Regions from separate parts of the Methylobacterium sp. WL18 genome, predicted to be linked through region 3. Evidence: riboswitches for the same ligand, from Rfam matches in the RefSeq annotation. Region 3 holds a riboswitch; each other region holds the start of a gene.
The links. Region 3 has a riboswitch for cobalamin ahead of FV228_RS10150 (TonB-dependent siderophore receptor). Riboswitches for the same ligand answer to the same signal wherever they lie in the genome.
Positions count from the first base shown of each region.

Region 1: linked by a shared signal. The riboswitch ahead of FV228_RS09550 (CbtB domain-containing protein) and the one ahead of FV228_RS10150 (TonB-dependent siderophore receptor) in region 3 are both predicted to bind cobalamin.
Region 2: linked by a shared signal. The riboswitch ahead of FV228_RS17595 (TonB-dependent receptor) and the one ahead of FV228_RS10150 (TonB-dependent siderophore receptor) in region 3 are both predicted to bind cobalamin.

Region 1 is NZ_VRVD01000083.1:1,286-11,900, reverse strand. Features, by position in the region: partial or broken gene secG (preprotein translocase subunit SecG) at 1-69, shown strand, start outside; gene FV228_RS09575 (CTP synthase) at 297-1,925, shown strand; gene FV228_RS09570 (DNA polymerase III subunit chi) at 1,990-2,442, shown strand; gene FV228_RS09565 (peptidase S10) at 2,445-4,016, shown strand; gene FV228_RS09560 (discoidin domain-containing protein) at 4,020-5,375, opposite strand; gene FV228_RS09555 (DUF4424 domain-containing protein) at 5,599-6,621, opposite strand; cobalamin riboswitch at 6,850-7,045, shown strand; gene FV228_RS09550 (CbtB domain-containing protein) at 7,079-7,261, shown strand; gene FV228_RS09545 (CbtA family protein) at 7,278-8,012, shown strand; gene FV228_RS09540 (DUF1636 domain-containing protein) at 8,005-8,418, shown strand; gene cobW (cobalamin biosynthesis protein CobW) at 8,415-9,449, shown strand; partial or broken gene FV228_RS09530 (cobaltochelatase subunit CobN) at 9,522-10,615, shown strand, end outside.
Region 2 is NZ_VRVD01000262.1:352-6,243, reverse strand. Features, by position in the region: partial or broken gene FV228_RS17615 (flagellar hook-length control protein FliK) at 1-257, shown strand, start outside; gene FV228_RS17610 (transglycosylase SLT domain-containing protein) at 217-762, shown strand; gene FV228_RS17605 (hypothetical protein) at 1,119-1,529, opposite strand; gene FV228_RS17600 (cell wall hydrolase) at 1,992-2,582, opposite strand; cobalamin riboswitch at 3,001-3,200, shown strand; gene FV228_RS17595 (TonB-dependent receptor) at 3,440-5,464, shown strand; gene FV228_RS17590 (multidrug efflux SMR transporter) at 5,495-5,821, opposite strand.
Region 3 is NZ_VRVD01000094.1:89-9,939, forward strand. Features, by position in the region: gene FV228_RS10145 (L,D-transpeptidase) at 258-818, shown strand; partial or broken gene FV228_RS34140 (transposase) at 954-1,263, shown strand; cobalamin riboswitch at 1,367-1,577, shown strand; gene FV228_RS10150 (TonB-dependent siderophore receptor) at 1,687-3,795, shown strand; gene FV228_RS10155 (heparan-alpha-glucosaminide N-acetyltransferase domain-containing protein) at 3,822-4,976, shown strand; gene FV228_RS10160 (carotenoid oxygenase family protein) at 5,294-6,730, opposite strand; gene FV228_RS33025 (hypothetical protein) at 7,268-7,792, shown strand; partial or broken gene FV228_RS10165 (IS5 family transposase) at 7,871-8,614, opposite strand; partial or broken gene FV228_RS10170 (IS701 family transposase) at 8,867-9,851, shown strand, end outside.

The DNA of each region.
Region 1 (10,615 bases), on a different contig from region 3:
CAGCAGGACCGGGCGCCCGCGACCGCCCCGGCCCAGCCGGCCGTACCCGAGGCGCCGCAGTCGCGCTGACGCGGCGCATGGCCGAAACGGATACCGGGTCGGCACTGGACGCGCGTGACAACCGGCCCCGTGAGCCGCAAGAGGTCAGGCGGCGGATGAGCGAGGGCCGACGATTCGGCTCAGCTCCGGTCCGCCCTGGCGGGCCGTTCCCGTTGCCCGCCTGATCCCCAACCATTCCATCGCCGGCAGGCTTGCCGTTTGGCAAAGGCCAGCGCTTTCTGTATGGACCGAGGCCCATGACGCGGTACGTTTTCATCACCGGCGGCGTGGTTTCCTCCCTCGGTAAGGGACTCGCCTCGGCGGCGCTGGCCGCCGTACTCCAGGCCCGGGGTTACCGGGTGCGGATGCGCAAGCTCGACCCCTACCTGAACGTCGATCCGGGCACGATGAGCCCGACCCAGCACGGCGAGGTGTTCGTCACCGACGACGGCGCCGAGACCGACCTGGATCTTGGCCATTACGAGCGCTTTACCGGCGTGCCGGCGAGCCGGGCCGACAACATCACCACCGGCCGGATCTACCAGGACATCATCGCCAAGGAGCGGCGCGGCGACTATCTCGGCGCCACCATCCAGGTGATTCCGCACGTCACCAACGCGATCAAGGATTTCGTCCTCGACGGCAACGACACGTTCGACTTCGTGCTGGTCGAGATCGGCGGCACGGTCGGTGACATCGAGGGGCTGCCGTTCTTCGAGGCGATCCGCCAGCTCGGCCAGGAACTGCCCCGCGGCACCTGCGCGTACGTCCACCTGACGCTGCTGCCCTACATCCCGTCGGCGGGCGAATTGAAGACCAAGCCGACCCAGCACTCCGTGAAAGAGCTGCGCTCGATCGGCATTCAGCCCGACATCCTGCTCTGCCGCTGCGATCGGCCGATCCCGGTCGAGGAGCGGCGCAAGCTCGCGTTGTTCTGCAACGTCCGCGAGACCGCGGTGATCGAGGCCCTCGACGTGGCCTCGATCTACGAGGTGCCGCTCTCCTACCGGAAGGCCGGGCTCGACCGGGAGGTGCTCGGCCATTTCGGCCTGGAGCACGGCGAGGAGCCGGATCTCGGGCGCTGGACCACCATATCGGACCGGGTGCGCAACCCCGAGGGCGAGGTCTCCATCGCCATCGTGGGCAAGTACACGGGCCTGAAGGACGCCTACAAGTCGCTCACCGAGGCGCTGATCCATGGCGGCATCAGCCATCGGGTGAAGGTCAACCTCGAATGGATCGAGGCCGAGGTGTTCGAGCGCGAGGATCCCGCGCCGTTCCTCGAAGGCCTGAACGGCATTCTGGTACCCGGCGGCTTCGGCCAGCGCGGGGCAGAGGGCAAGATCCGCGCGGCCCGCTACGCCCGCGAGAAGCGCATCCCGTATTTCGGCATCTGCTTCGGCATGCAGATGGCGGTGATCGAGGCCGCCCGCTCGCTGGCCGGCGTCCCGGACGCCAACTCCACCGAGTTCGGCGAGACCTCCGAGCCGGTGGTCGGGCTGCTGACCGAGTGGCTGCGCGGCAACGAGCTGGAGCGCCGCGCCGCGGTCGGCGACCTCGGCGGCACGATGCGGCTCGGCGCCTACGACGCGCAGCTCGAGCCTGATTCGAAGATCGCTCAGATCTATGGGTCCACGCAGATTTCGGAGCGCCACCGCCACCGCTACGAGGTCAACATGGCCTACCGCGAGCGGCTGGAAGCGAAGGGTCTGCGCTTCTCCGGCCTTTCGCCGGACGGGCTTCTGCCCGAGACCGTCGAGCATGTCGGGCACCCATGGTTCATCGGCGTGCAGTTCCACCCGGAGCTGAAGTCGCGCCCGTTCGAGCCGCACCCGCTGTTCAAGGGGTTCGTCGGCGCGGCGATCGAGCAGAGCCGGCTGGTCTGAGCGCCGGGGCGCGGCTCCGCGCCGCTGCTCGCGCCGTGGCCCCGAACCCTATATCGGTCGGACCGTGACCGAGATCCTGTTTTACCACATGCAGCGACAGCCCCTGGAGAAGGTGCTGCCGAACCTCGTCGAGCGCTCGCTCGGCCGGGGCTGGCAGGCCGCGATCCAGGCGGCCACCGAGGAGCGGCTTCAGGCCCTCGACGACCACCTGTGGACCTATTCCGACGAGAGTTTTCTACCCCACGGAACCGACCGGGATCCCGACGCGGCCGGCCAGCCGGTGGTGCTGACGCTCCGCGACGTGAACCCCAACACGGCCTCCATCCGATTCCTGGTGGAGGGCGCCGACTTGCCGCCGGACGCACAGAGCTACGAGCGGATCTGCATCCTGTTCGACGGGACCGACCAGGACGCCCTGCTGCGCGCCCGCGAGCAGTGGCGCCAGGCCAAGGAGGCGGGCCACACCGTCGCCTACTGGCAGCAGGACGATTCGGGCCGCTGGAACAAGAAGGCTTGACCGTGCTCCTCCGCAAGCGTCTCGCGCATGCCGCGCTCGTCCTGACCCTGGCGGCGCCGCTGCCGCTCCACGCGCAGGACGCACACCATCCCGGCTCGCAAGCGGAGGCCAAGCCGGCGCCGCGCGGGCCGGAGGGCCGACGCCTGCCGCCGGACTCGACCACCCGCCAGAGTGTGACGCTCCCCGATGGACGGACCCTCGACTTTACCGCCACGGCCGGCAGCCTGCCGCTCGTCGACGAGGCCGGGAAGCTTCAGGCCGAGGTGGCCTACGTCGCCTACACGATGGCCCCGCAGTCCGGGCGCGAGCGCCCCGTCACCTTCGCGGTCAACGGCGGTCCGGGGGCGGCGTCCGCCTACCTGAATATCGGGGCGATCGGCCCGTGGCGGCTGCCGACCGGGGGCGCCAGCATCAGCCCGTCGCAACCGGTAGCGTTGACGCCCAATGATGGCACCTGGCTCAACTTCACCGACCTCGTCTTCATCGATCCGGTCGGCACCGGCTACAGCCGGGCCGCGGACGGGAACGGCAAGAGCTACTGGAGCATCGACAGCGACGCCGCCACGCTCGCGGCCGTCATCGCCCGCTACCTGCGGGTCAACGACCGCATGGCGAGCCCGAAATTTTTCGTCGGCGAGAGCTACGGCGGCTTCCGCGGGCCGCTGATCACCGAGAAGCTGCAGGAGGATATCGGCGTTGGCCTGTCCGGCCTGGTGTTGCTGTCGCCGGTGCTGGATTTCGGCTGGCTCGAGACCCCGCGGGCCAATCCCTGGGGCTACGTGCTGAAGCTGCCGTCCCTGGCGGCTGGCGCCCTCGAACGGGCGGGCACGGCGCCGAGCCCGGCTCTGCTCGGCGACGCCGAGGCCTACGCGGCGGGCCCCTACCTCGCCGACCTGCTCAAGGGCCCGGGCGACAAGGCCGCCGTCGCCCGCATGACCGACAAGGTCGCGGCCTTCACCGGGTTCGACGCAGCCTTCGTGAAAGCGCAGGCGGCGCGCCTGTCCACCCGCAGCGTCCAGCGCGAGTTCGACCGGGCGGAGCAGCGCGTCACCAGCGCCTACGACACCGGCATCACCGGCTGGGACCCGAATCCGGACGCAGCGCAATCGGGCTTCGAGGACCCCCAGCTCACCGCACTTCAGGCGCCTCTGACCAGCGCGATGCTCGACCTCTACGCGCGCACGTTGAAATGGCCGGTGCCGAACATGCGCTACGAGTTGCTGAACAATGCCGTGAACCGCGGCTGGACGTGGGGCTCGGGCCGGCAGGCCCCGGAGGCGCTGTCAAACCTGAAGGGCGTGCTGGCGCTGGACGGCCGGCTCCGGGTGCTCGTCGCCCACGGCTTCACCGATCTCGTGACGCCCTACTACGCCTCGAAGCTCCTGCTCGCACAGGTGCCGGCCTACGGCGCCGGGCGGGTCAGCCTCGCGGTCTACCCCGGCGGCCACATGTTCTACTCTCGGGACGATTCCCGGGCCGCGTTCAAGCGGGACGTCGAGCGCCTGTACCGGGATGCCGTACAGGCGCGCGGGGCGATCGCGGACCCCGTCGAGCACCGTGAGGACAAGCCCTGATCCTCAGGCAGCGTCGTCGAAGGCCAGCGCCTCGGCCGGGTACTCGATCATCATCCGGCGCTGCGTGTCGGTGTTCTGCCACTCGCCGACCTTGATGTAGCGCTCCTCCAAATCCCGGACCTCGACCACCCGGTCAATCGACGGGATGCCCCGGAAGATCTGCGGCCAGTTGGACGCGAAGTAGAAGACCTGCTCGACCCGCTCGGACAGGTGGCAGATCGCCGGGCCGAAGGTCCCCAGGCCGAACACGAGGTAGCGGCCGTTCACCAGGGCCGTGACGTCGGCGATCAGCGACTCGCTCTGCGTCTCCACCGGCAATCCGCGGCCCCGCGCGTAGGCCTCGACCTCGGCGATCACCGGGTTCAGCCGGTTCTCGAAGACCAGCTTTACCGAACGGATGCGGCCCTCGCCGAGCAGCCGGTCGATCACCATGCGGTAGAACGCGAAGGGCGGCTGGGGATAATGCGGGTCGACCCAGGTGCTGAAGATGTCGCCCGAGCGGATGTGGATCAGGAGCTGGTCATCAGGCTTGGGCGGGAACGTCGCCGGCAAGCCGTTGAACAAAGGGCGGATCATCCCCTGGATGATCGCCCGTGAATCCGGCGGCGCGTCGAGGCTCACCTGCCGCTGGAACTGCGTCGGATCGAAGAACAGGCCGGACAGGAAATACCCATCGGCCGGCAGCGGCTCGTCCGGCGGCAGGAAGGTGATGCCGTCACAGGTCAGACGCTCGGTCAGGAAGATGACCTTGCTGCGGTCGAACTTCGGAACCGCCACGTATTTCAGGTTCAGCGCCTTCGCGACGGACAGCGCGATGATGTACTGGATCAGGCAATTGCCGAAGGCGCCGTTCTGGTACACCGCCACGCCCACCAGGGCGCGGCTCGTGCGGCCCGGACTGCTCTCCAGGGTGTAGGCGGTGAAGGCGTTGGCGCCGGGCTTCTCGTTCAGGAGCGTCACGTCGAGGCCCAGCATGGCCCGCAGGGCGATCAGGTCGAACGCGGCCTCCTCGCACATGACCCGGACCGTGGCGTTCGGCATCGCGGCCGGAATCGCGACGCGCACGAAGCGCGTCCAGGCGCGCTCATCTGCCTCGATGACGGCAGTGCCCGCACCCGACTCGACCTGACGGAACGCGATACCGGGTTCGGACCAAGATGCGCCGTCCTGCGAGAACAGGATGGCGCCCTCCGCGACCGAATCGCCCTCCCCGCCCGGGATCACGACGACGGACTGGACCGGGAAGCGGCCGCCGAGGTCGAGCTCCAGCCAGGTCCCATCCGCCTCGACGACGCTCTGCGGGGCGCGGCCGGCGGCGAGATCGACGAGGGCGGGTGTCGGGGCGTCTGCCGGGGCCATCGTGTCTCCGAAGCGGTCTGGACCGGACGCGGAGGACGCGGCCGGAAGGCGCGCCCGGCGGTGCCCGTATCGAACCCGGCCCGTCAAGCCCATGGGCCCGCCGTGAGGGCCGTTCCCGATCGGGGGGCAATCGGGAACGGCCCTCAGTTCTTGATACAACGCGCTCGCTTACGCCGAACCGGTATCCACTTCGGCGGCGAGCGCTCGAGACCGCCCGACCGTCTCATCCGCCCGACCTGGTCTTGAGCAGCAGGATATCGATATCCCGCTTCGGAACGTAGTCCCTCGCGATCATCTCGAAGGTCGTCGGGCCGGTCTTCTTCACCTCGGCACCGCAGAACGAGACCAGGGTCGCGGGATCGCCCTTGTCCACGACCAGCTTGAACACGCCGATCGGGCCGGCCCAGTCGCCCCCGGAGGTGATCACGTGGGAGACGGATCGCTCGTAGGCCTGGAACGCCCGGCTGCCGTCGGCACTCGCCCGCCGATACAGGGCCTGGGCCACCCGCTCGAAGGTCGGGTCCGTGCAATATCGGGTCGCGTAGTGCGCCTTCTGCGCCGGGTCGAGGGTCGGCGCGCCGTAGGACAGGCTCGCGAGACCCCCGAGGCTCGGAACGTAGCTCTGGCGGATCGCGATCTCGCGCCCGGCCGGGAAGACCTGCCGGCGCCAGAACTTCGATTTCAGCGTCCAGAGCGGGGCGTCCGCGATCGTCCCGTCCTTGTGCTCCTGCCGCTCCAGGATCCCGGCAGCGATCAGGTCGCGGCGCTGGCGCTCGCCGAGCCGGCGCAGGGCCGCTTCCGTCGCCGCGGTGGTCGGCACGAGCGGGATCCCCAGTGCCTTGAGCTCGGCGGTGATCTCCACGGGCGGTGTGGCGCTCCGCATCAGGAAGGCCCGCTGCTCGACCTGCGCTTCGACCGGCTCGCCATCGACCGCGGCCTGGAGCTTCAGGAAGTTGTCGTGGGCCGGATCGGGAATCGAGACCAGCATCTCGGAGTCGCCGGTGATGTCGGGCATCGGGAACGTGATCGTGGTCTCGATGTCGGCATCGGTCTGGTTCCGGAACCGATAGTCGATCCGCACGGCCTGCTCCGAAAGGTACAGCTCCTCCGCGGCCAGGGCGATCCTGTCGGTCTTCCCCACGACAAGCCCCCCGGCGACGAGCGCGGCGGCGCGGTCGTCGGCCCGGACCGGAAGGGACGCCGCCGCCAGGATGGCGAGGGCCAGCGACAAGGTACGCATCGACATCAACGCTCACGGGTTCGAGAATCGGATACGGACCGGGATCGTCCACGCCGGCCGTTACACGGCGCCGGTGCCGACGGCCAAGCTGCGACGGCGGAAGCGCGCGTCGGCGACTCGCGCCCGGACGCGTTTCGACGCGCCCGGTGACCGCCCGACCCGCATATCCGCGCCGTACCCCAAGAGTCGGAAACGATTCCGCTGCGCGTCCGTTGTGCGAGAGCTGTCATGCGTCTACAACGATGGCGTGACGGTGCCCCGGCGACGGGGTGAAAAGGGAATGCGGTGAGGGGTGCGAACCCCGAATCCGCGGCTGCCCCCGCAACTGTGAGCGGCGAGCGTCTGCCAGTAGGCCACCGGAGCGATCCGGGAAGGCGGCAGGCGCGCCGAGCCGCGAGCCAGGAGACCTGCCGTCACGACGAGATCCCGCAATGCCGCCGGTGGGGCGGCTGGAGACATGTTGATGACCACCTCGACCCTCGCCCCCGTCGCCACCGGCACCCGCGCCGGAGAGCGCCCGGTCGCCGTCGCGCTCGCGGCCTTCCTGGGCCTCGGCCTGCTGTTCATGGCGGGCTTCTCGCCGGCGATCGCGCTGCACAACGCCGCGCACGATTTCCGGCACACCCAGAACTTCCCCTGTCACTGACGCCCCTGGCGCAGGGATGATCATCCGGCTTCTGTCGGCGGCCCTGGCCGCCGGCTTCCTCGCGGCCGTCGTCGTGACGGGCCTCGAGTTGACGCTGACCTCACCACTGATCGTGGCGGCCGAGCGCTACGAGACCAAGCAGACGCATCAGGCCGACCGGGGCCTTCCGGTCGTGCTGGCGCATGCCGGGCACGATCACGCTACCCCCGACGCCGCGCCCGAGTGGCAGCCCGGCGAGGGCCTGCCCCGGATGGCCTTCACGGCTCTGGCAACGCTCGTGGGCGGGGTCGGCTATGCCCTCCTGCTCGGCGCGGCGATCCTGGCCTGCGGCCGTGAGCCGACGCGTCAGGTCGGTGTCGCGTTCGCGATCGCGGGCTTTGCCAGCGTCGCCCTGGCCCCGGGCCTGGGATTGCCGCCGGAATTGCCGGGCAGCGAGGCGGCACCGCTCGCCGCCCGACAGGCGTGGTGGGTCATGACCGCCGCCGCCACCGGGATGGGCTTGTACCTGATCACGATCCGGCGCTCACTGATCGCGATCCTGGGCGGGCTCGTGCTGATCGTGGCACCGCACGTCGCCGGCGCGCCGCTGGCTTCGGAGGTGTCCTCGGAGCTTCCCGCAGCGCTCGCGGCGCAGTTCGCGGCGCGTTCGCTGGCGATCAGCTTCGTCTTCTGGATGCTGATCGGCCTCGGCTTCGGCTGGGCCTGGCAGGCTCTCGGCCACGGAAGCGCGCGCGGGACGGCCCATGCCTGAGGCCGTCCTCCCCGAGACCGTCCTCTACGTCTGCACGACCTGCCGCCGCCCGGGCGACGATCCGGACGGGCCCCGAGCCGGCGCGCGCCTGCTCGATGCCCTGCACGCGCGCAACACGGCCGGGCAGCTGCGGATCGAGGGCGTCGAGTGCCTGTCGGTGTGCAAGCGGCCCTGTTCCGTGGCAGTCGCATCCGGGAACCGCTGGACCTACGTCTACGGCGACATGGACCCGGCCGAGTCGGCAACCACCATCCTGGACGGGCTCGCGGCCTACGCGGCGACGCCGGACGGCATCGTGCCCTGGCGGGAACGCCCCGCCGCATTCAAGACCGGCGTGATCGCCCGCATCCCGCCCTTTCCCGATCCCCGCCCGCGTCCGGCCGGCACCTTGGAGGCTGCGGAATGACCATCGTGACCAAGATCCCCTGCACCATCGTCACCGGGTTCCTCGGGGCCGGCAAGACGACGCTGGTCCGCCACGTCATCGAGAACGCCAAGGGCCGCCGCCTGGCGATCCTGGTCAACGAGTTCGGCGATGTCGGCTTCGACAAGTCGTTCCTGGCCGCCTGCGGCGTCGAGGGCTGCACCGAGGATTCCATCGTCGAGCTGCCGAACGGCTGCATCTGCTGCACGGTCGCCGACGACTTCGTGCCGGCGCTCGAGAGCCTGCTCGGTCGCGCCGAGCCGCCGGAGCACATCCTGATCGAAACCTCCGGCCTCGCCCTGCCGAAGCCGCTGGTCCAGGCGTTCCAGTGGCCGGCGATCCGCTCGCGGGTCACCGTCGACGGCGTCGTCGCCGTGGTGGACGGGCCAGCCGTGGCGACGGGTGCCTTCGCGGAGGATCCCGAAGCCCTGGCCGCCCAGCGCGCCGCCGACACAGCGGTCGATCACGACAACCCGCTGGAAGAAGTGTTCGAAGACCAGCTCCTCTGCGCCGACCTCGTCGTCCTCAACAAGTCCGACCTGCTCGACGCCGAGACCCGCGCCCGGGTTCGTGCCGAGGTCGAGGCGCAGCTGCCCCGCGCCGTGAAGGTGGTGGAGACCGAGAACGGCGCCATCGACCCGCTGGTGCTGCTCGGGCTCGGCGCCGCGGCCGAGGACGACCTCGACGCCCGCCCCTCGCATCACGGCGACGGCGAGGACCACGAACACGACGACTTCGAGACCGTGGCCCTGCCGATCCGCCCCGCCGTCACCGCCGGCGACCTCGCGGCCCGCGTCGAGAAGGCCGCCGAGGCCGCGGGCGTGCTGCGGATCAAGGGCTTCGCCGAGGTCGAGGGCAAGGCCATGCGCCTCGTGGTGCAGGGCGTCGGCCGGCGCGTCGCCCACCATTTCGACCGGCCCTGGCGGGCGGGCGAGAACCGGGACGGGCGCCTTGTGGTGATCGGCCTGAAGGGCTTCGACCAGGGCGCCGTCGCCGCGGCGCTCGCGGGATGATCGCGATCGCGCGCGCTCCCTCGTTGAGACGCTGCGCGCACGCCCGATCCGGCGTGGCCTAGGAGGCGCGCCATGCATCTCGTCCGCATCGATACGGTCTCCCTCGACGAGGGCGAGGCGGCGGTGGATCTCGGGCAGGAGCCCGGCGATCTCGTCGTGCTGTCGTTCACTGACAGCGACCTCGCCGGCATCGGCCAAGCCCATGCCACAGAGCCCGGGCTGCCGAGCCTACGGCTCGCCAAGCTCGCCAAGCTCCGGCACCCGATGTCGGTGGACCTCTACGTCGAGCGCGTCGTCGCCCGCGCGAAGATCGTGGTGATCCGCTGCCTCGGCGGTCTGGATTACTGGCGCTACGGCATCGAGCGCTGTGCCGCCGCGGCGCGGGCGCACGGCGTCGTGCTGGCGGTGCTGCCGGGCGACGACCGGCCGGACCCACGGCTCGCCGGCTTCTCCACCGATCCGGACCTCGCCGAACAGCTCGACGGATATTTTCGCGCCGGCGGCCCGGAGAACCTGCGGCGGATGCTGCGCCTGCTGGCCGTCCGGATCGGTGCGGGCGGCGTGGTCGAGCCGCCTCAGCCGCTGCCACGAGGGTTTCCCTGGTGCCCCGGCTGCGGCGCGCTGCCTCTGACCATCGCCATCGCGGCAGCCGAGACGGCGGTTCCGCTGGCCGACGTGCGGACCGGCACGGCACCCCTGGTCTTGCTGCTGGTCTATCGCTCCGCGGTGCTGGGCGGCGATACCGCGCCGTTCGTCACCCTGGTCGCGTCGCTGCGCGCCCGCGGCATCGGCGTGCTGCCGATGGCGGTGTCGAGCCTCAAGGAGCCCGAGGCGGCCCGGGCGGTGGCCGAGGCCGTGCGGGCCCGCAAGCCGGATCTGGTGATCGCCGCCACCGCCTTCTCGGCGCGGGAGGACGGGATCGACTTCGTCCTCGATGGCGCCGATTGCCCGGTGCTCCAGGCCTACACGGTCGGCTCGCCCCAGGCGGCCTGGGAGGCTTCGGCCCGCGGCCTCGGCGCCCCCGACCTCGCCATGCAGGTCGCCCTGCCGGAATTCGATGGCCGGCTTTCCGGCTTCCCGATCTCGTTCAAGGAAGAAGCCGCCGAGGTCGCCGGCTTCGCCGAGCGCCGGGCGGTTCCGTATCCGGCCGGCATCGAAGCCCTGGC
Region 2 (5,892 bases), on a different contig from region 3:
CGATCCTCACCGACCTCCTGAGCCACAGCAGCTACCAGGCCGAGGTCACCGTCGGGCAGGCGCGCCCCGCCGAGGCGTCGACCGCGTCGGGCGGCTCGCAATCGCAGGCGTCCCCGTCGTTCGCCGACGGCGGGGCCCGCCCCGGCAACGAGGGCGCCAGACAGCGGCAGGACGCGCAGCGCCAGGCCGGCAACAGACGCGAAGGAGAACGGACGGATGAAGCGGTACGTCCTCGCGACGGCGGCATTTATCTCTAGCGCTGTCCCGGCCGCCGCGAATGTCTGCGAGGCCGAGATGGGGCGCGCCTCCGCCCGCTACGGCGTGCCGCTGGGCGTGCTCTACGCCGTCGGCCTGACCGAGACCGGCAAGCGCGGTTCCCTCCAGCCCTACGCCATGAACATCGCCGGAACCGCCTATTTCGGGACGGGGCCGCGGGACGTGATCGCCCGCTTCACGGAAGCGCGCAGCAAGGGCATCCGCCTGATCGACCTCGGCTGCATGCAGATCAACCACCTCTATCACGGCGGCAAGTTCGGCTCGGTCGAGGCCATGATCGACCCGCACGCGAACGTCGAGTACGCCACCCAATTCCTCCAAGAGCTCAAGAAGCGCGAGGGCAGCTGGACGATGGCGGTGGCCCGCTACCATGCCGGGCCGAACAACAATGCGGCGCAGAAACAGTATATCTGCCGGGTTGTCGCCAACATGGTCGCGACCGGATTCGGGCAATGGACCCCGGCGGCGACGCAGTTCTGCCGGTGATGCCCCTTCGACCGGGGGTGGCCGCGGCCACGCTCGGTCACGGTGGCCGGCGCCGATCCGCCCCGCAGCAGGTCGCGTCGCTTTCGGCCGGGCGTCGAGAGACGCGGACGAGAAACGGATTCTTCAGCGCCAACAGCGCAGATTACTGACCACTCTATGCGGATGCTGCCTATTGGCCGCTCATACGTTGAGCAAGACGGCAAACGCCACCATCCTTCCGGGGCTGGGGGAGCAGGATGAACGACGCACCAGACCCGCCCGACGGCGCGTTCGCCAAGACGCTTCTGCTGTTCGCGGTGACCATCGCGATCATCGCGGTCTCGGCCTACATCCTGATCCGGATGGATTGAGCGCCGTCAGAGGATCTTGCAGCTTCCGTAGCTCATCCTGATCTCGCCGCGGTCCTCCGGATTCAGCTGCGCCTCGACGAAGTTCAGCTTGTTCAGGTCGATCAGAAGGAAATACACGCCGTTCTGGCACTTGATCGCGTTGCGCGGCGTCCGTTCGTTCAAGCGCGGCGACGCCACCTGACATTCGTAATAGTCGGAGCGCCCGGCGGAGAGGACGGTCAGCAAGCCGCCGCCGGAGACCATCGAGAAGGTCCGCGCCCGGTGCGGCTGCGGCTTCGCGCCCTCGGGGCCCGGGGCCGCGTCGAGCCCCACCGACACGTCCTCCGTACAGGTCATCGGGCGGCGCAACTGAGAGGCTGCCGGTGCAATGCTCAGGATGAGGACCGCACCAGCGAGCGCTACCCTGTGGGCGATCATCGGCGGCAGATCCGTGATTCGTGGGTAGTTCTAACCGACAAGCTAAGGCGTCGTCCGGCGATGTAAATCGCGCCTCCGCGGGTCGCGAAGCCGATCAACAGATTTACCGTCGCGCGCGATGTCACTTCATCTGCCATGACCGGTCAAGATGGTGCGATCGACAACACCGGCTCGTTCTATGCCGGTGGATCCGCGTCCCTGGCGGGAACCGCGTCCCGATGTATCGGGCGCGGCGGGATCCGCACGCGACGCGAGCGGATTGTCACGGGGCGCAGGCGCGCGAAAAGGGGAGGGACCCCGGCTGGAACCGCGATCCGGATCCGGCAGGGCCGTCCGGATCGTTGCGCCTGCCGCGCGCGGCTCGAGGTCGCGCTCCGACGACGTGGCTCCGGTTCGTCGCAGGAGCGCGCGTCAAAACAAGAGCTTAGAGCCGTTCCCGACCCAACGCGGTCGGGCACGGCTTTAGCGCGTCGGCGCAGCCGGGCCGGCCGCGTAGCTCGACACCGACGGGGGCAGGGCGGCGGGCGCCGGCGTTTCCGCCTTGGCGGCGCGGGTGTTGCGCTTCTCGTAGAAGGCGTTGCCGCCGGCCACGGCCACGTAGTGCATGTTCTTGTACGGGAAGTGGTGGCCGGCCGTGTGGAAATACATCGCCTTCCCGACCTTCGGGTGCCGCTCGCCCGCCAGCACCGCGTCGGCGGCGTCGGCCACCTTCTGAAGGTCGCGGTCCTGCATCGGCTTGGTCAGGACGCCGGGGGCGAACTGCCCGGGCTGCCCGACCACGGCACAGATGCCGCCCGGGAAGATCGCGGCCTCCATCCGGTTCATGACCACGGTGCCGACCGCCAGCAGGCCGGATTCGTCGCTGCGGTTCGATTCGAAATACATGGCCCGGCCGAGGCAGTCGCGCTCGGCGTCGGTGACCACCATCGACGGCTTGCGGTCGGGGATCGATCCTGTGGTCAGGGGTGACGCGGTGTTGCACGCACCGAGCCCGCCGGCGAGCGCCAGCGCGACCAGCCCGGAAACGGCCTTGATCCTCTCGCTACCCTGCATGCATCAGCGCTCCGTCCTCCGGCCTCGGGGCAGGGCGATCGCCCATCCCGGCGTCGCCACACTCGATCGTTGTACGCGCCAAGCTTGTGTGCACGTTCGCGGCGAGGATGTGGCGGGCCGTCATGCGTGGACCGCCCCGAACGCCGGCCTGCCCGCGCTGGCGGACCGGCGGATGGCCCTGGAACGCGGCCCCCCGGGGGACGGACCGGGGCCGCAGCGGGAGCCGCAGGTCCGGCCGGAAAAACGCTGCGGTGCCAAAACCATAGCGTCGCCCCCGAGCGTCCGGGATCCGAGGGAGCAGCCCCGCGGGCGGCGGATTCTTCCGGCGGAACCGGGAGCCGGGCGGGGGCCCGGTGTCATCCGATAGACACACACGCCGCCAACCGGTGCCGGGACGTTGACGGGACCCACGCCTTGGCCGGAATGTGGCCGGGACGGTTCCCTTCGGGGATCAAAAGGGAACGCGGTGAGGGGGGCTTCCCCGAAGCCGCGGCTGCCCCCGCAACTGTAAGCGGTGAGCCTTCTCGTCACCACGTCACTGGGCCGCCTCGCCCGGGAAGACGACGGGATGGCTGCGACCCGTGAGCCAGGAGACCTGCCGTCCGTCGTGGTCACACGCGAAACGCGCTGGGCGGGGTGTCCTGGCGGGTGCCGGGACGCCCGCGCGAGCGCGGTCGGCGCGGCCTCGTTCGCGGTGACGTGCCACTGCCGTCGCCCGAGGTCCGGTGCCCCATCCTGTCCCGCGCTGTGCGCTCTTGAAACTGTCCGTGCTGACGGCCCTCGCCCTGCTGCCTCCGGCGGCCTCCGCCCGGGACGGAACCCGGCCGAGCCCGGACGCCGAGGCGACGCTCGACGAGATCTCGGTCACCGCGGAGCCTTCCGCGCCGCCGCGGGGCGGGGTGGCCGCGAGTGCCGGCTATGTCGGCGGCGTGACCGGCATCGGCGGCCCGCTCCTGACCGTGGATTCCGCCAGCGCGGGGGTGATCACGGGCGCCCAGCTCAACAGCCGGCCGGTGACGCGTCCCGGCGAGGTGCTGGAGGCGGTGCCGGGCCTGATCGTCACCCAGCACAGCGGGGAGGGGAAGGCCAACCAGTTCTTCCTGCGCGGCTTCAACCTCGATCACGGCACCGACATCGCCCTGTTCCTGGACGGCATGCCGCTCAACATGCGCACCCACGCCCACGGCCAGGGCTATGCCGACATCAACTTCCTGATCCCCGAACTCGTCGGCGTGGTGGCGTTCCACAAGGGGCCGTACTTCGTCCGCGACGGCGACTTCGCCTCCGCCGGCTCGGTGCGGATCGACTATCTCGACACCGTCCAGAAGAACCTCGCGCTCACCGCCATCGGCAGCTTCGGCTACAAGCGGGCGCTCAGCATCGCCTCGACCCCGCTCGGCGACGGCAACCTCCTGGTTGCAGGTGACGCGCAGGTCTATGACGGGCCGTGGGTGGTCCCGGACGCCCTGCGCAAGATCAGCACCGTCGCCCGCTACAGCCAGGGCACGGCGCTCGACGGATTCTCGGTCACCGGCATGGCCTATGCGGGCCGCTGGACCGCCACCAACCAGATCCCCGAGCGGGCGGTCGCGCAGGGGCTGATCGGCCGCTACGGCACGATCAACCCCACGGATGGCGGCGATACGAGCCGCTTCTCGCTGTCCGGCCGCTTCAGCAGCACCGACGAAACCGGCCTGACCCGGGCCTCGGCCTACGTGATCCGCTCGCAGCTCAACCTGTTCAACGACTTCACCTATTTCCTCAACGATCCGGTCAGCGGCGACCAGTTCCACCAGCTCGACCAGCGCATCATCGGCGGCGGCGAGGCGCTGCACATCTTCCAGGGCGACCTGTTCGGGCGCCCGATGGAGAACGAGGTCGGCGTGCAGACCCGGACCGACAGCATCCGGGTCGGGCTGTTCAACACGACGAACCGGCAATACCGCTCGGGCGTGCTCGACGACCGCGTGCTGGAGACGAGCGGGGCCTTCTATTTCGACAACCGGGTGCGCTGGACCGACTGGCTGCGCACCAGCCTCGGCTTCCGCGCCGACGGCTACGCGGCCCGCGTCGCCTCGGACACGCCGGCCAATTCCGGGCGGGCGCGCGATGCCATCGTCAACCCGAAGCTCGGCCTGACCCTCGGTCCGTGGTTCGACACCGAACTCTACGTGAATTACGGCGGCGGCTTCCACTCGAACGACGTGCGCGGGGTGACCGCCACGGTCGATCCGGCGAGCCCCCTGTTCAACATCGCCCGCGCGCCGTTCCTGGTGCCCTCGACCGGCTACGAGGTCGGGCTGCGCAACCGCTCGATCGCCGGGCTGGAGACGAGCCTCGCCCTGTTCCGGCTCGACTTCGCGTCCGAAAACCTGTTCCAGGGCGACACCGGCACCACGGAGCCGAGCCGCCCGACCCGGCGCTTCGGGGTCGAGTGGACGAACCGCTACGCGCTCACGCCGTTCCTGTCGCTGGAGGGCGACCTGACGATCACCAACGCCCGGTTCTCCGACGTCGATCCGGTCGGCACCCGGGTGCCGGAGGCGCCCACCACCATCGCGTCGGCCGGCATCACCTTCGGCGAGCCGCTCGGCTGGTTCGGCTCCCTGCGGTTCCGGTATTTCGGGCCGCGCCCGCTGATCGAGGACAATTCCATCCGCTCGCGCCCGACCGCCCTGTTCAACGGCCGGGTCGGCTACGCCTTCGAGAACGGGGTCAGCGTCTCCCTCGACGTGCTGAACCTGACCAACAGCCGATCCGACCAGATCACCTACGCCTACGTCTCGCGCCTGCCCGGAGAGCCCGCCGAAGGCCTGATCGACCGCGTCTTCCACCCGGTCGAGCCCACGGCCGTGCGCCTCACCATCGCGGGCCGCTTCTGAGCGCGGCCCCGGCGGCCGGGGCGATGCGGCTCAGTGCTGGCCCTGCCCGGAGGCCAGGATGGCCACGCCCACCGCGATGATCGCGATCCCCACCAGCATGGTCGGGCTGATCGCCTCGCCGTACAGCCACGCGCCGCCGAGTGCGGCGCCGATCATGCCGACCCCCGACCAGATCGCGTAGACGACCCCGATCGGCAGCATGTCCATGCTGCTCGACATCAGCCACAGGGCGGTGCCGTAGCCGACCGCCACGATCAGGGTCGGCCCCGGCTTGGTCAGGCCGTCGGCGGCCTTCAGCGCCAGGGTGGCGGTGACCTCCGCGCCGATCGCGAGCCCGAGGATCAGGTAAGGGTTCATCGCGCGGAAGACCTTTTGTGCAGGCGCGGAGCCGGCTTCAAGTGAGCAACGGCTCTTCGGATCGCCAGGGA
Region 3 (9,851 bases):
ATCCCGAGATAAGCATGGCCGTCCCCCGGCGCAATCACCCACGGCGTCGCGCCGGCTCGCGGTGTTGCCCGGAGCACACAGGCAGGCCTCGACTCGCCCGCGCCCCCCGGCCGGCCTCAACCTCGCCGCGAAGTCCGGGCCGGTTCGCCCGAGGGATCGCAGCACGGCCGCGACGACCGACGCCGTCGGCAAGAACCGGCCAAGTGACCGGCTAAGCGATCGGCCAAGTGACCGGTAAAGTGAGAGGATGACAGACCATGTCGAGACGGATCGCGATGCTCGCGCTCGCAGGCGCCCTGCTGGGGAGCGCGCCCGCCTCCGCCGGCCCGATCGATAGCGGGCCGCTCGCGGATTTCCTGAACGTCTTCCGAAGCCAGGCGATCCCGCGCGAGACGATCGGCTGGAACAGCACCGAGAAGCCCGGCACCATCGTGATCTCCACCCGCCAGCGCCGGCTCTACTACATCCTCGGGAACAGCGAGGCGATCCGCTACGGCGTCGGCGTCGGCCGGCAGGGCTTTTCCTGGTCCGGTACCAAGACGGTGACGATGAAGAAGGAATGGCCGGCCTGGCGTCCGCCGCAGCAGATGCTGGCCCGCCGCCCGGACCTGCCGCGCTTCATGGCCGGCGGCCAGGACAACCCGCTGGGCGCCCGCGCCCTCTATCTCGGCTCGTCGCTCTACCGGATCCACGGCTCGAACGAGCCCGAGACGATGGGCGCCGCGGTGTCCTCGGGCTGCATCCGCATGACCAACAAGGACGTGGTCGATCTCTACGACCGGGTCCGGGTCGGCACCAAGGTGGTGGTGCGGGACTGACCTGCGCGAGCGCGGGAAGTCTGTCGGCAGGCGAGGGTTGTGTGTCGGCCTGGGCGCGCGAAGTTTGTCGGCGCGCGTCCAGGCCAGCCCGATCATCGAGTTCCGGCCCCGAATGCGTGGGTGGCCTGCTGCCGGTTCCTGCTACGGCTGTACGCGGACGGCGGCTATCAGGGGCCGGCGTTTAAGGCCGGACTGCGCCGGGCATGCCGTCGGCTCAGGCTGATGATCGTCAAGCGCTCCGATTAGGCCAAGGGCTTCGTCGTGCTGCCCAAGCGCTGGATCGTCGATCCTTCGACAGGCTCAGGATGAGGGAACGTTTGCTTGGCTCAACCGGTGTCGGCGCTTGGCCAAGGACTGGGAATGCCGCTCACGCACAGCCCGCGCCTTCCTCTTGCTCGCCGCAATCCGCCCAATGACACGAAAGCTCTGCCAAACAACACAATGATCTCGGACAGACTCTAAGGACAGCCCAAGGAACCGCGCTGTCGCATCTTGGATACACCGGTACATAGAACCTGCTTTTCGAGTTGACGCGATGCGGCAATGCGGCTGATGGTAATCGTGACGGTTCCCCTCGGGGATCAAAAGGGAACGCGGTGAGGACCAACCCATGAGGGTCAGTCCGATGCCGCGGCTGCCCCCGCAACTGTAAGCGGCGAGCTTTCTCACCACCACGTCACTGGGCGGCCTCGCCCGGGAAGACGGTGAGGCGGCGACGACCCGCGAGCCAGGATACCTGCCGTCAGTCGTGGTCACACGCGAAACGCGCTGGGCGGGGTGCCCCGGCGGGTGCGGAAGCATGCGCGTGCGTATGGCTTCGGCCTCGTTCGCGGTGACGTGCCACTGCCGTTGCCCGAGGCCGTCCGCTTTGTCCCGCTCCGCGTCGATCCCGATCCTGCCCGTGCTGGCGCTCGCCTGTGCGTTTCCCTCCCTTGCCACCGCGCAGGCCGCACGGTCCGAAGAGGCCGCCGTGGTCCTCGACGCGCTCTCGGTCGAGGGTACCCTTACCGCCACGCCGACCTACCGGGTGCCGGAGCTCTACAGCGGCACCAAGACGATCACGCCCCGCCTCGACCTGCCGCAGCAGGTCGACGTGATCCCCCGGGAAGTCCTGATTGACACAGCCGCGACCCGCGTCGAGCGCGCGCTCGATTACGTGCCCGGGGTCGGAAAGCAGAACGATTTTGGCGCCCAGAACCTCGCCCTCTACTCCGTTCGGGGATTCGCGACCCAGGACATCTTCTTCAATGGCTTCAACATCGCCCGCGGCTACAATGGCGCCCCCGACACCCAGAACGTCCAGTCCATCGAGGTCCTGAAGGGCCCGGCCGGCGCCCTCTACGGCCGCAGCGATCCGGGCGGGACCGTCAACATCCTGACCAAGCAGCCCGTAGCCCGACCCTTCGTCGAGATGGGCACGCTATTCGGCAGCTTCGGCACCGCCCGCACCACGGTCGATGCCGGCGGTGCGCTGAGCGAGGACGGCAGCGTGCTCTACCGCTTCAACGGCGTCCTCGCCCGCCAGGACAGCTTTCGCGACTTCGTCGGCGGCGACCGGGTGCTCTTGGCGCCCGTGGTGAGCTGGCAGGTCACGCCCGACACCAAGATCACGTTCGAGGCGCAGTACCTGCGCAACCGCCAGACCTTCGACCGGGGCACCGTCGCGGTGAACAACCGTCTCGGCCTCGTCCCGCGCTCACGCTTCTTCGGCGAGCCGGGCGACGATTCCGTGTCCGAGAGCGCGCTCCTGCAGGTGCGGCTGGAGCACGCCTTCAACACCGACTGGCAGCTCCGCGTCGCCACCCACCTCAACACCGGCAGCCTGACCGGCCTGCAGACCGGCGCGACCGGCATCCTCGACGACGGGCGTACGCTCTTGCGCGAGTTCCGCCGGCACGACTTCACCTGGGGCGTCGCCATCGGCCAGGCCGAACTCGTCGGGCGCTTCGAGACCGGGCCCATCGCCCACACCCTGCTGCTCGGCCTGGAGCACGAGCGCTACAACAGCACCGAGAACCTGCTGCGCTCGACCCCGCGCCTCGACCCCTTCGCCATCGACCTGTTCAACCCCGTCTACGGGCAGGCCAAGCCTCCGTTCACGCGCCGCTACAGCGCCAGCGAGAACGTCGGCAACACGGCGGTCTACCTCCAGGACCAGATCGCGCTCAGCCCGGAATGGAAGCTGCTGCTGGGCAACCGCACCGACTTCTACAACCAGACCTTCCGGGACAAGGTCGCGAACGAACGGACCGAGCAGGACCGCACCGGGTTCTCGCCCCGCGCCGGCCTCGTCTACCAGCCGCTGTCGTTCCTGGCCCTCTACGGCAACGTCGCCGCCTCGTTCCGTCCCAACACCGGCTTCGACAGCGCGTCGCGGCCCTTCGCGCCCGAGACCGGGTTCGCCTACGAGGTCGGGGCCAAGCTCGACCTGTTCGACGGCCTCAGCGTGACGGCCGCCGCCTTCCACATCGAGAAGGAGAACGTGCTCACCACCGACCCGGCGGACTTCTTCTTCCAGATCGCCGCCGGGGCGGTGCGCAGCCAGGGCTTCGACGTCAGCCTGGTCGGGCAGGTCACGCCGGAGTTCCGGGTGATCGGCGGCTATGCCTTCATCGACGCGGCGGTCACCCGCGACGAGGTGCTGCGGGTCGGCTCGCCGCTGCTCAACATCCCGCGCCATAGCGGCTCGCTGCTCGGCATCTACGAGATCCAGGCGGGCGACTGGAAGGGTTTTGGGATCGGCGGTGGGTTCCGGGCGGTCGGCTCGCGGCTCGGCGACACCGGCGTCGAGAGCTTCCGCTTGCCGGGTTACATCCTGACGGACGCGCTGGCCTACTACCGCTACGAGAACCTGCGCTTCGGACTCAACGTCGACAACATATTCGACGCGACCTCCTACGAGCGCTCCTACAACACCTTCTGGGTCGGCGTCGGCGAGCCTCGGCGGGTCACCGTGAGCATGACGGCGCGGTTCTGATGAGGGTGCATCCCGGAACGTCCAAGGTGTCGGCGTGCGCACCGGCCGCGTCAGGCCGCATCGGCTCCATCGATGCCCTGCGCGGGCTGGTGATGGTGCTGATGCTCCTCGACCACCTGCGCGAGACCTGGTTCCTGCACGTGCCCGTGGCCGACCCCATCGACGCCCGAACCGCCCTGCCGGCCGTGGCCCTGGCTCGCCTCGTCGTCAGCCTGTGCGCGCCCATCTTCATCGCGCTGACCGGCGTTGCCGCATTCCTGTTCGGTACCCGGCACACGCTGGCCGAGACGCGGGCCTACCTGCTGAAGCGTGGCCTCGTGCTGATGGCGCTGGAGGTCCTCTACCTGTCGGAACTGTACTGGGGCGTGGCCAGTCCGACGCTCTGGCTGCAGGTCATCTGGTGCATCGGCGTCTGCATGATCGTCCTGGCGGCCCTGATCGGTCTGCCACGCCCGGCTCTGTTCGCGGTCGGGCTGTTGATCGTCTGCAGCCATAACCTCCTCGACCCTCTCCACCTCCAGCCGGATCAACCGCTCTTCCCGGTCTGGGCGATGCTGCACCAACGCGACGTCATCGCGTTGCCGTTGGGTCTGGTCGCCAAGACGACCTATCCGGTGATCCCATGGATCGGCGTGATCGTGCTCGGCTATGCGATCGGCCCGTGGTTCCTGCCGAGCGTCGCGGAACGCACTCGCGAGCGCCGGTTCATGGCTCTTTGCTGCTTGATGCTCGTCGCGTTCGCGGTGCTGCGGCTGGTGAATGGCTACGGCGACAAGCCCTGGTTCGCGGTCGAAGGCGATGCGCTCCGGACCACGATGAGCTTCCTCGCGCTCACGAAGTATCCGCCATCGCTGCTGTTCCTGCTGCTGACGCTCGGGATCGGAGCGCTGCTCCTCGTCGCGCTGGAACGGATGCGCGAAGCTTCGGTCGTCGCGGCTTTGGCGGTGTTCGGCGGAGCGCCGTTGTTCTTCTACCTGCTCCACCTCACGATTCTGCGGCTCCTGTACCATGGCGCCGTCGCCATCTGGGGGCCGACGCAGGGCGCCGTGTTCGGCGTCGCGAATTATGGCTGGGTGGTCCTCTGGTATGTCGGACTGATCGCGCCACTCTATTGGCCGACAGCATGGTTCTCGCGCGTCAAGGCGGCTCGACACGATATCGCATGGCTCAAGTATCTCTAGTTCTTTGAGCGTGAGTGAAGCCGGGTGTCCCGGTCTTCGTCTGAGCCTTCAAGCTATGGCTACGGCGACCCTGCGGTTGATCTCATTGATCCGCGCGGGCGGCAGATTTCGGCATCAACCGATGCCGGCTCGCCGTCCCGGCCGGGGCGGATCGCTTGCCGGAAACTCAGCGACGAGCGCGCCACCCTGCTCGACGAGATCCTCCAGCCCGACGCAAATGAGCCGATCCACGCCCGCTGCATCAGAGGGCGGCGAGGTGGGCTATCGCACGCTCTTGCACGTGAACGCGCCCCGGCGCCCCAAGAGCCCGGCAACAGTCACCCGGCGCAATGCTTTGGAAACCAGTTCCCGTGGAAGCCTGGTGGGATCCGATGCCCGAGGTGGACTGTAGCGACGGGCGGCGCCTCGAACGCGTGCGCGTCGAGGACGGTGAAGTCCGTCGTGTCGCTCGCCGTGTCGATGACGAGCCCGACGAGCCACCCCTCGTCCTCGCCAGCCTCTGGCCCCGCCGGCACGAATACGAACTCACCCGGGACACGGGCGGCGCCGAACTCGTGCGTGCGCCGCTCCCCGGTCGCCAAATCGTGTTTGTAGAGCCGTGTCGCGCCGACGAGCTGCGTGTTGCCGTCGGCGGGGACTGAGCCCGTGTAGACGTATCGGTGGGGCCGCCCGAATAGGCGCTCGTCGATCCGGGGGAACTCCTGCGCCGCGGGGTCGATCATCTGCCGATCGACCCGCCCCGTCGTGGGGTCGGCGGTCCAGCGCTCCAGCCGTCCGGGTGCGTCGAAGCCGCCACCGGCCGAGGCGAACACCGTCTCGTACGCAATGACGTCGAGGACCACCTGCCCGTCCGTGGTGTCGTAGCCGTTGGCGACGTGGAAGACGAAGCATGGCTCCACCGTGCACCACGTGATGTCGGCAGCGGTGCCGTGCCGGGGGAGCAGGCCGACGCGGGCGTTGTGGGTGGGGTTCCAACGGAACGGGAAGCGGTGGCCGGCCAGCACAGCCCGCATCGAGAAGGTGACGGGCAGGTCCAGCACGACCGCGAAGCGCGCGGTGATCGCGCAATCGTGGATGCAGGGGCCGTGCTCGACCGGGATCGACACGTCTCGCACGACGCGACCGGCGGGCGAGATGACGACGTGGCGCACGCGGTCCCAGACGCGGCCGTCGTAGGCGATGGCATGTGTCTCACCGGTCGCCGGGTCGCGGTGCGGGTGTCCCGTGAAGGAGCCGGCGAGCGTTCCGTCGAACGGATCGTAGCGTTGGGTTTCCAGGTCCTCTGACAGCGCCACAGGGTAGCTGCCGGCCTCGACCACGGCGAAGGCGCGGCCGCCGATCTCGACGACGTTGGTGTTGACGGTATCATCACCCCGGCGCGGCCCGGGGGCGGCGGGTCGGCCAAGCGCCGCGGACGCCGCGCGCGAGCCGATCCAGCGGTTGCGGTACCACAGCGCTTTACCGCTCTCGATACGTAGACCATGCACCATGCCGTCGCCGAGGAACCAATCGTGACCGCGCGTCGTCGGGCCGGCGGGGTTGGCGCCCATCTTGAGGTAGCGGCCGTCGAGCCCTGCCGGGATCGTCCCGGTGACCGGTAAGTTCCAAAGCGTCAGCTCCTCACGCATTGGCGCGTGGACACCGACGACAAAGGGGTGCGGCGTCCCCGGCAGGCGTAGTCGGCTGCAGGCTGCCACCAATGCTACGAGCCCCTCAGCGGCGGTGCGCAGGCTGGACTCGATAAAGTTCGGCATCGGTCGCTGCCTCGGGGCGGTGCGGATGAAGCACGAGGTCCTTCGTGACGGGGGCGCCCCCCGTTACCGAACGAGAATGACAGGTCTGTCCATAAGGGACGACGCGACACTCTGGCCGACGATGTATCCCCGCGGTCGGCCAACCGAACAAACTGTTGCACCACGTCGACGGCTGGGTCGGCCTCTGATAGCGGCCTGCGGCAACGCCGCTTGGCAGGATGCCACGTCGCACTGATCTTCAGCCGAGGCGCAGGCCAGCGTGAGACCCTGCGGCGAGCCGATCGCGTCGCGATTGTCCCCCGTTTCGAACCCGATCACCGCGATAATCCCGTCCGCCCCGGCTAGCGCTATCACGGGCCCGAGCAAGTTTGTGACGTCCTCGACTGCCCTCCGAACGCGGCGGCTCGGCCTGCGCGCGAGGCAGAGCGGGCGCACTCACGACGGCCTGACAGAACCGTCTGCCCCAAGCCGGAGCCAAGGGGCCCGCCGAAGCCCAGTCGTGAAGCCGGACTGCTGGCAGAAGGAAGGAGGTGCAGCATGGTGGATCGCAGATCCTGGCTCCGTGGCGGCGCGTTGTCGATCGCTGCGCTGTGGGCCTCCTTGACGGCCCTCCCGGCGACGGCACAGGGGATCAACCTGCCCGATGGCGCCGAAGCCGCTGCACGGCTTCCTCCGAGCGACGTGATGGCGAAGGCGCCGCCCCTTCTCGGGGCGGGCCGCGGAGACGAGGCGACGTTCTGGTTCTATGCTGGACAGCTGCGCTATCGCAGCTACCTGGCGGCGCATCGCGATCTTGATCGGACGGGGCACCCGGCCCTTTTCGCCGCGCTGATCGAGACGATCGGGCGGCCGGTCAACGAATATGCCTTCGGCGACGTCACGACGCTGGCGCGTACGATCTCGATGGTCCTGGAATGGGACCGGCTCTATCCCGATCCGTCGCTGGCCGGCCCGGAGCACGAAAAGACGCGAGACGGTCTCGAAGGCCTTCGAAAGCAGATCATGGCCCAGGCCGACAGCATCCGTCGCGAGCGTCAGCAGCGGGGATTGCCGAACCGGTAGGAGCGGCGGACGGGGCCACAGCCGGTGAGGCCACCTGATCCATGGGGGCCAATCCCGCCTTAAAACGCCTACCAACGCTCGGATCTGGTTAACGGTGATGAGGCTTGCGGCGAGGCTGGTGAAGGCCTGGTAGGTGTCCGCGCGCCGCTCGTAGCGAATGGGCAACCGGCGGAAGCGGTTGAACCAGGCGTGGGTGCCCTCATCCTGAGCTTGTCGAAGGATCCACCACCCAGCGGTGGCGGTCGAGCCTCTGGCTACTCTCGACATCGTTCCGGGCGATGCGCGGCCTGATCCCGCATGTGCGGCACTCCCTCCGTCGGGACCTGGCATCGTAGGCCTTGTCGGCGTGCAGCGTGTCGAGGCGTCGGCGACGCCGGTCCCGGCGGCCACTCCGCAGCGCTGGGAGGGCGTCGAGCGTGGGGGCCATCTGCGGCGCGTCGTGGCTGTTGTCGCCGATCAGACGGAAGCCGAGCGGCGTGCCGCGCGTCGCTGACGCGGTGGCGCTTCGTGCCCGGCTTGCCTCGATCTGGCGGGTTCGGGCCGGTGGCAGAGCCCCCTTTTTCGCCGGGACGGAGGCACCGTCCAGGCTTGCTCGGCTCCCATCATCTGTCCGGCGTCGTGCAGGTGCTCCAAGAGCGTCGGATGCAAGCGGCGCCACGCGCCGGCCGCTTGCCAATCGCGCAGGCGTCGCCAGCAGGTCACGCCCGGGCCGCAACCCAACTTGGCCGGCAGCATCGCCCACGGTAGCCTTGAGCGCAGCACGACCAGGATGCCGGTCAGCGCCGCACGGTTCTCGATCGGTCGCCGCCCGCCCTTTGGACGCCGGCGCGTCGTAAGAGGATCGTCTGCTTTTGCCCCGAACTGTCTCCGAAGCGGACGTGCCGCTTCCGGCCAGACTACGCCATGCCGAATCGCCGATGAGCGCGAAACCGGTCGTTCTGCTTTGCGCCCATGTGGGTCATTCAGAGAGCTTTGGCCGCTTCTCCATAGCGGACATTCCGCGCAACGGCTGCTACGCCCGGTGATTAGCATTACAGTTGCATTTTCGACGAGGTTCTGACTCTCTGCGTCACCATGATTCGCGCATCATGGACATCGGGGACCTCGATCGAGGCGACGCTGGAGTTGTGGGCCTCGTCGCTGCGGGAGGTGAAGGGACGCTTGCGCCCGCTGTTTACGCAGGAGCGGGTCGCGGCCTCGGCCGGGGCATTCCTGGATGGGCTGCTCGGCGCGGAGCGGCGCAAGACGGGTTGGATGCGGTCGGAAGCCGCGGGCGATCCCGGGCCCTGGCGTCAGCAAGCACTGCTCGGGCGCGGACGCTGGGATGCGGATGCCCTGCGCGACGTGGTGCGGGACTATGCCCTGGAGACCCTGGCTGACCCGGACGCGGTTCTGGTTCTCGACGATCCTTCGGCAGGCTCAGGATGAGGCCGGCTTTCTCAAGCAGGGTAAAGCCTCGTGCGGCGTGCATCGCCAGTACACCGGCTCGGCCGGCAAGATCACGAACTGTCAGATCGGCGTGTTCGCGGCCTACGCCTCGCGGCACGGTCATGCGTTCATCGATCGGGCCTTGTACCTGCCCAAGACCTGGACCTCGGATCCGGCCCGATTAGCCGCCGCCCACGTGCCGGAGGGCACGAGCTTTTCGACCAAGCCGGGATTGGCGCTGGCGATGATCGAGCGGGCGATCGCCGCCGGCGTGCCGTTCTCCTGGGTGGCGGCCGACACCGTCTACGGGATCGGCGACATCGGACAAGCGCTGCGCCGCGCGGGCAAGGGCTATGTGCTCGGGGTCAAGACCGATCACAGGTTCAATGCCTGGGTCGGCAAGCCGCCTGTGGCCGGCACCGCCGAGGTGATCGCCGACAGCCTCGCTCCGTCGGCCTGGGCGCGCCTGTCGGCGGGAGAGGGGACCAAGGGGGCACGACTGTACGACTGGGCCTATTGCGAGTTGGCCGACCTCGCTGGCGCCGACGACGACCAAACCAGCGTGTGGACGCGCGGGCTCCTGATCCGCCGCAGCCTGAGCGATGGCGAGCGGGCATACTTCACGACCTGG